2 linked regions of the Nitratireductor mangrovi genome follow. The protein of the gene in region 2 interacts with the protein of the main gene of each other region in a pairwise test. Links are inferred from orthologs where the notes say so. Each region holds a gene or a part of one and is shown on either strand. Other genes may lie near its edges.

Region 1 (3,449 bases), 300 kb from region 2 along the record:
GGAAAACACGAAGGCCAGCGCGATGACGCCGGCCAGGAAGGCGTTGATCTCGATGCCGGTCTCGATGCCGACGGCGCGAAAGACCTGCTGGAAGCCGATCTGCAGGCCGAAATAGACCAGGAACAGCGTCAGCAATTCCGGCAGGCCGCGAAAGATGGTCGTGTAGATGTCGGCCGCCAGCCGGAACGTCCATTCCTCGCTCTGCTTGGCGAGCGCGATCAGGAAACCGACGAAGAGTCCGACCGGCAGGGTGGCGAGCGCCAGCGTTACCGTGGTGACGACGCCGAGGGCGATTTCGTCGCCCCAGCCCTGGTCGCCGAAGCTCAGAAGTGTCAGGTATGTGTCCATGAGACCGTCGGCCTGCCCCCACCGGTGCCCCGGCGGAGAGAGGGGCCGGGCAGGTTAGCCCGTCCGGCCCCGGCCTTCATTCGGCGTCAGCCGCCATAGACATCAACGTCAAAGTACTTGTCGTTGATTTCCTTGTATTTTCCGTTCTCGCGGATCGCCTTGATGGCGGCCGAGAACTTGTCGGCCAGCTCGGTTTCGCCCTTGCGCACCGCGATGCCGGCGCCTTCGCCGTTGATCACCGGGTCCGGCGTCAGCGTCGACAGGATCTTGCAGCAGGCGCCGTCGTCGGTCTTCAGCCATTCCGAAAGCACGATGACGTCGTCGATCACGGCGTCGATACGGCCGTTGGCGATGTCGAGCTTGTATTCGTCAGGCGTCGGATAAAGCTTCAGGTCGGTCGACGGCAGCTTTTCCTCGGCATAGTTGGAGTGCGTGGTCGAGGATTGCGCGCCCAGCGCCTTGCCGGCGAGTGCCGCGTCCGTCGCTTCGGTGATGTCGCTGTCCTTGGGCACGGCGATCGCCGGCGGCGTGTTGTAGTACTTTTCGCTGAAGTCGACCTTTTCCTTGCGCTCGTCGGTGATCGACATGGACGCGATGATGGCGTCGAACTTGCCGGCCTGAAGTGCCGGGATGATGCCGTCCCAGTCCTGCGTGACGAATTCGCAGTCGGCCTTCATCTCCTCGCAGAGCGCCTTGGCGATGTCGATGTCGAACCCGACCAGCGAGCCGTCGGCCTCGAGATTGTTGAACGGAGGATAGGCGCCCTCTGTGCCGATCTTGAGCTTCATCATGTCCTGGGCATGTGCCGCGCCGAGGGAAAGGGCAAGGAAGGCGGCCGAAGCGGTGATCGCCAGACGCTGGTGAATACGCATGTTGTTCCTCTCTGTTTATTGGCTGGCTTGCGCCCCCGCGCCGCCCGCGATGTTGGGCGGGCGCCGAAACGCGCGCCGAAACCCGATACTCCCATTGTTGTTGCGGGAAATGCAACCGCAAAGGACATGCCTTCGCGGGCCTGGTCGCGATCAGCTTCGGGCTCTGGCGAGGCCGCACGCGCTTTCGATGAAGTCGGCAATGGCCCGGATGTCGTCGAGCGCGAACACCGGCACGTTCTCGTTATCGATCGGGTGGTCGCTCGCGACCGCGACGACGTTGGGCGATATCGCGGTCAGCGGCTCGCGGCTGCGCGCTTCGAGCCGCCGTGTCTCGATCTTCGGATGGGCGTCGCGCTTGTAGCCTTCCACCAGCACCAGATCGCAGGGCGACAGCCGTGCCAGGACGTCGTCGAGCGACGGCTCGTTTTCGCCTTCCAGCTCGTGCATCAGCGCCCAGCGCCGGCCGGAAACGATCGCCACCTCGCCGGCGCCGGCCTGGCGATGGCGAAAGGAATCGGTGCCTTCGTGATCGATGTCGAACTCATGGTGCGCGTGCTTGACCGTCGAGACCGTGTAGCCGCGGCGCCGGAACTCGCTGACCAGCGCGGTGGTCAGCGCCGTCTTGCCGGAATTCTTCCAGCCGGTGATGCCGAATACGCGCTGTGCCGTCATTGCGTCTCTCTCGCAAGACGCCGCACCTCGTCGAGATCGTCCGGCGTGTTGACGTTGAAGAACGGATCGATCTTTCCGGCGGCCGTTTCCAGTTCAGCGAACTCGAGCGCTGCCGTCTCATGCCGGGCACAGAAGGCAGCGACGCTGAGATCGTCGGCTTTCGACAAGAAGTCCGCAAGTTCGTCGGCAAGCTCAGTGCGCCAGAGGCCGAAGACCGGATGCAACTGGCCGCCCGAGGCGGCGAGCACGATGGACGCTCCCGCGCTTTGCCGTGCAGTCGCCATGCGCGCCACCAGGTCTTGCGGAAAGAACGGCGTGTCGGTGGCCACGCTCGCCAGGCTATCGAATCCTTCGTTCGCGGCCCAGACCAGGCCGGTGTGAAGCCCGGCGAGCGGGCCGCGATGGCCGGGTATAAAGTCCGCAAGCACGGGCCGCTTCAAATCGGCGAAAAGGGACGGGTCGGCGTTGGAACTGATTGCCGTCTTCGCCACCTGCGGTCTCAGGCGCGCTGTGGCGCGCGCGACCAGCGTTTGACCGCCAAGTTCGAGGAACGCCTTGTCGGCGCCGCCCATGCGTTGCGAACGCCCACCGGCCAGAACGAGACCTGCGACGCCGTCTGCCATTCTATGTCACCAGCGGGCCTTCGCGGCGGTCGATCGAGACGCCGTAAAGCGTGGCGAGAACCGCGGCGGCCGAGGAAAGCATCATCACCCACAGCAAGGGTGCGGCGCCGCTTTCGGCAGACAGCAGCGCGCCGGCCACGACCGCGAGCGCGGCGCCGCCGCCGATCTGCATGGCGCCGCCGAGGCCCGAGGCCGACCCAGCCAGGTGCGGCCGTACGCTGACGATGCCGGCATTGGCGTTGGGAAGCGCGACGCCGTTGCCGACGCCGACCAGTGTCGCCGGCCCGAACAGGGATGCCGGGTGCACGTAGCCTGCGGCGAACAGCACGATCGATATGCACATGCCGCCGGTCGAGATGAGGTTGCCGGCAAGCATCATGCGGTTGATGCCGATACGGCTCGACAGGCGCCCGGAGGTAAAGTTGCCGGCCATGTAGCCGACCGAGATCAGCATGAAATAGAGCCCGTACTCGGACGGACGCAGATCCAGCATCTCGGTCGACACGTAGGGCCCGCCCCCCAGAAAGGCGAAGAAGGCGCCGGAAGTGAAGGCGGCGGTCAGTGCGTAGGCCCAGAAGCGCCGCGACCGTAGCAGTTCCGGATAGGCGCGGAACTGCGCCAGGAAGCTCGGCGAAGGCTGCTGGTTGGTCTCGTTGAGGTCGAAATAGACGATACCGAAGGCGACGATGCCGAAGACGAGGGTGAGCACGAAGGTTGACTGCCAGCCATACCATTCGTCGAGATAACCGCCGATCACCGGGCCGATCATCGGCACCAGCGACATCCCCATCACCACATAGGCGATCTTGCTGGCCGCTTCCGTGGCGCTCACCGTGTCGCGAACGATGGCGCGCGACAGCACCATGCCGGCAGCCGAAAAGGCCTGAAGCAGGCGGCAGACAAGCAGGATCTCGATGGTCGGCGCATAAAGTGC
Region 2 (4,311 bases):
CTTCAAGGTGAAGCCGGAGGATGTCGGGCTGCCGCGCGTTGCCTTCGCCGATCTCAAGGGCGGCGACGCCGAGCACAACGCCATGGCGCTGAAGCTGGTTCTCGACGGCGAGAAGACGCCCTATCGCGACATCGTCCTGATGAATGCGGGCGCTGCCTTTGTCGTCGCCGGCAAGGCCGCGACACTCAAGGACGGCGTCGCGCTCGCTGCCGAGACGATCGACGCAGGCAAGGCGCGCCAGACCCTCGAACGGCTCGTCGCCGTTTCGAACCGAGGCGACGGGTAGCCGCCATGGCTGACATCCTGAAGAAGATCGAGACCTACAAGCGCGAGGAGATTGCCCGCGCCAAGGCCGAGCGCCCGCTGGCCGAACTCAAGGCGCGGATCGCCAATGTCGAGCCGCCGCGCGGCTTTCGCGCTGCACTTGAGAAACAGCGCGCCGGGGGCGGCTTCGGCCTCATCGCCGAGATCAAGAAGGCGAGCCCGTCGCGCGGGCTGATCCGCGCCGATTTCGACCCGCCGGCGCTCGCCCGCGCGTACGAAGCTGGTGGCGCGGCCTGCCTCTCGGTGCTGACCGACACCCCGTCCTTTCAGGGCACGCCGGAGTTCCTGACCGCGGCACGCGGCGCAACCTCCCTGCCCGCGCTGCGCAAGGATTTCATGTTCGAGCCCTATCAGGTCCACGAAGCGCGCGCCTGGGGTGCTGACGCCATCCTGGTCATCATGGCGAGCGTTTCCGACGAGGAAGCCAGCGCGCTGGAAGAAAGCGCCGGCGAACTCGGGATGGACGTGCTGGTCGAGGTCCACGACGAAGCCGAGACCGAGCGCGCGCTCAAGCTTGCCTCGCCGCTGATCGGCATCAACAACCGCGACCTCAGGACATTCGAGGTGAGCCTCGCCACATCCGAGCGGCTTGCGCGGCTGGTGCCCGACGACCGCACCCTGGTCGGCGAAAGCGGCATTTTCACCCATGCCGACTGCCGGCGGCTTGCCGCGAGCGGCATCAATGCGTTCCTGGTCGGCGAAAGCCTGATGCGCCAGGATGACGTCGCGGCGGCGACGCGATCGCTGATCGGCGGCGCATCCGAGCCGGTGCGCAGCGCGGGCTGAGGCATCGATGACCAAGGCCCGCCTCACCCATATCGGCGCCAGCGGCGAAGCGCATATGGTCGATGTCGGCGACAAGGCCGAGACCGAACGCGTCGCCGTCGCCGAAGGCGCGGTGACGATGGATGCGGCCACGCTGCGGACGATCCTCGCCGGCGACGCCAGGAAAGGCGACGTGCTCGGCACGGCGCGGCTTGCCGGCATCATGGCCGCCAAGAAGACCCACGAACTGATCCCGCTCTGCCACGCTCTGCTCCTGAGCAAGGTCTCCGTCGACATCGAGCCGGACGAGGCTTTGCCCGGACTGCGCGTCCGCGCCATGGCGAAACTCAAGGGCCGCACCGGCGTCGAGATGGAGGCGCTGACCGCGGTCGCCGTCGCCTGCCTGACGATCTATGACATGGCCAAGGCGATCGACCGCGGCATGGCCATCACAGGCGTCCGCCTCATCGAAAAGACCGGCGGCAAATCAGGCGACTGGCGCGTTCCGGACGACGGTCGATGAGCCTGCTTCCGGTTGAGATCGCGCTGGAACGGCTTCTTTCGGGCGCCAGCCGGCGACCCGCCGAGACGTTGGCGATCGCCGAATGTGCCGGCCGGGTGCTCGCTGCCCCCTTGATGGCCCTGCGCACGCAGCCTCCCTTCCCCGCCTCGGCAATGGACGGCTACGCCATCCGCGCCGCCGACGTCGAGACAGTGCCGGTCATGCTGACGGTGATCGGCCAGGCACCCGCCGGGCTGCCGTTTGACAGGGTGGTCGGACCTGGCGAAGCTGTGCGCATCTTCACTGGCGGCGTCGTGCCGGAGGGTTCCGACACGGTACTGATCCAGGAAAACACGCGCCCGATCAACGGACACACGGTCGAGGTTACCGAAACAGTCGTCCGCGGGAAAAACATCCGCCGCAAGGGGCTCGACTTCGAGGCCGGCGAGAGCCTGCTCGAGGCCGGCCGCGTCCTTGACGCCGCCGCGCTATCGCTGGCCGCGGCCGCCAATCATGCCCGACTCGACGTCGTCTCGCGGCCGCTTGTGGCGATCCTCGCCACTGGCAACGAACTGGTTCCGCCCGGCAGCGAAGTCGGCCCCGGCCAGATCGTCGCTTCCAACATGTATGGCGTGGCCGCGATCGCGCGGGAGGCCGGCGCCCGCGTGCTCGACCTCGGCATTGCCGCCGACCGCGACGAGGCGATCGAGGCCGCCCTTGCCCGCGCCGTCGATGCCGACGCCGACATCATCGTCACCATAGGCGGCGCCTCGGTGGGCGACCACGACCTTGTCCAGCAGGCGCTAAGGGCGCATGGCGCGGCGATCGATTTCTGGAAGATCGCCATGCGGCCCGGCAAGCCGCTGATGGCGGGCATGCTCGGCGGTCGCCACGTGCTCGGCCTGCCCGGCAACCCGGTCGCAAGCCTCGTCTGCTCGCACGTCTTCCTCAAACCGCTGATTGCCCGGCTCGCAGGCCGCCCGGCGCCCGACGGACCGGTCCCCGGTTTTATCGGCGCCGATCTTCCCGCCAACGATCTCAGGCAGGACTATCTGCGCGCCATCGCGGTGAGGGAAGGCGGCCGGCTCGTGGCGCGGCCCTCGCCGATCCAGGATTCCTCTATGCTCAGGGTGCTGGCCGACGCCAACGCCCTGATCGTCCGCCCGCCGCACGCGCCGGCGGCTCAGGCCGGCGCGCCCTCCGCGTTGCTGATGTTACGCTGAACAAAGCGTAAACGCATTCACTAAAATTTAAATGGTTGCGGAACAAGACTGGAACAGATAGTGTTTGTTCTGGTTTTGTTTATGAACGATTCCCTTGGGGGCCCGAATGCTGACGCGGAAGCAACACGAACTCCTGCTCTTCATTCATGAGCGTCTGAAGGAGACCGGCATTCCGCCCTCCTTCGACGAGATGAAGGAGGCGCTCGACCTTGCCTCCAAGTCCGGCATTCACCGGCTGATCACCGCTCTGGAGGAGCGCGGATTCATTCGCCGGTTGCCCAACCGCGCCAGGGCGCTCGAAGTGATACGGCTTCCCGATTCCATCGCGCCGGGACTTGGCGCGCCGCGCAAGTTCTCGCCAAGCGTGATCGAGGGTGGCAAGCCGAAACCCGCGGCCCCGCCGCCGTCGGGCAATGACGACGACGCGGCCTCGGTCTCGGTGCCGGTCATGGGGCGCATCGCCGCCGGCGTGCCGATCGACGCCATCCAGCATCAGACCCATTCGGTCGCCGTGCCGCCGGAAATGCTTTCCGGCGGCGAGCATTTCGCGCTCGAGGTCAAGGGCGATTCGATGATCGAAGCCGGCATTCTCGACGGCGATACGGTCATCATCCGCAGCATCGGCACCGCCAATCCCGGCGACATCGTCGTCGCCCTGGTCGACGATGAGGAGGCAACGTTGAAGCGCTTCCGCCGCAAGGGCGCCTCGATCGCGCTCGAGGCTGCCAACCCGGCCTACGAAACCCGCATCTTCGGGCCCGACCGGGTCAAGGTTCAGGGCCGGCTCGTCGGTCTCATCCGCCGCTACTGACCCGCTGGCTGCCGTCGCTCGTCAGTCCTCGCCCCTTCGGTAGGGCGGCAGGCCGCGCGCCTCGCGTGAGAAGCGCCGGTGGTCGTGCCATGGGCGAAACGGCTCCGAAATGGCGAATTCCGCGCTCGCTTGGTTCGTACCGGCGTCGAAGTGGACGGCCAAGCTGCCGCGCCGCGCCAGGTCGCGTGCCGTCACCACCAGCACCTTGCTGTCGCCGCACGGATCTTTTGCCGTCGCATCCTCGATAATGATGATTGCGGCTATCGCGCAGAACGGCGCAGCGGTCTCGGCAGTGGCGGACTGAACGATGACGGCCCCGCCGGCATGGCGCGCGATGCAGGTGTCGTCCGCGCAGATGAAAGCGTCGCCAGAACCATCTGCGGCTCCCAACAGCGAGGATGCTTCGGCATCCTTGGAGGTTTCGGGCTTCACCAGCCGCTCCGACGCCAGCGCCTTCTGCCAGATGCCGACCGTGAAGCCGTTGGGTCGCGACCTGCTGACCGCCAACCCGCCATCCGACCGCGCCAGGGCCAGCAGCTTGCCATCCTCAGAAACAAGCAGATCAGGATGCCGGCCCGCCAGCATCGCCGCCAGTCCGGCGACGGCCAATGGGACTGCGATCAAGCGCAGCCGCGTCGTGGCAACGGTGGCCACGATCAGGGCGGCCGTCAGCCACAGCAGAGCAG

Evidence for each region.
Region 1: the proteins of FQ775_RS06985 (region 2) and mobA interact in binary tests that used the Escherichia coli proteins (3 or more experiments, as listed by UniProt). The link is inferred for Nitratireductor mangrovi from one-to-one orthologs.

Annotation. Positions count from the first base shown.
Region 1 is NZ_CP042301.2:1,125,952-1,129,400, forward strand. What follows is about bases 703-3,449. They hold mobA (molybdenum cofactor guanylyltransferase MobA), read right to left. Parts: upstream 2,516-3,449; coding sequence 1,889-2,515; downstream 703-1,888. Other genes in these bases: FQ775_RS05465 (ABC transporter substrate-binding protein), read right to left, coding at 703-1,220; mobB (molybdopterin-guanine dinucleotide biosynthesis protein B), read right to left, coding at 1,371-1,892; FQ775_RS05480 (multidrug effflux MFS transporter), read right to left, coding at 2,517-3,449. Also shown: FQ775_RS05460 (ABC transporter permease), read right to left, coding at 1-348; more of FQ775_RS05465, read right to left, coding at 435-702. UniProt on the Escherichia coli protein: Transfers a GMP moiety from GTP to Mo-molybdopterin (Mo-MPT) cofactor (Moco or molybdenum cofactor) to form Mo-molybdopterin guanine dinucleotide (Mo-MGD) cofactor.
Region 2 is NZ_CP042301.2:1,421,198-1,425,508, reverse strand. What follows is about bases 805-3,711. They hold FQ775_RS06985 (molybdopterin molybdotransferase MoeA), read left to right. Parts: upstream 805-1,608; coding sequence 1,609-2,814; downstream 2,815-3,711. Other genes in these bases: FQ775_RS06975 (ComEC/Rec2 family competence protein), read right to left, coding at 3,647-3,711; lexA (transcriptional repressor LexA), read left to right, coding at 2,921-3,625; moaC (cyclic pyranopterin monophosphate synthase MoaC), read left to right, coding at 1,118-1,612; trpC (indole-3-glycerol phosphate synthase TrpC), read left to right, coding at 805-1,110. Also shown: trpD (anthranilate phosphoribosyltransferase), read left to right, coding at 1-286; more of trpC, read left to right, coding at 292-804; more of FQ775_RS06975, read right to left, coding at 3,712-4,311. UniProt on the Escherichia coli protein: Catalyzes the insertion of molybdate into adenylated molybdopterin with the concomitant release of AMP.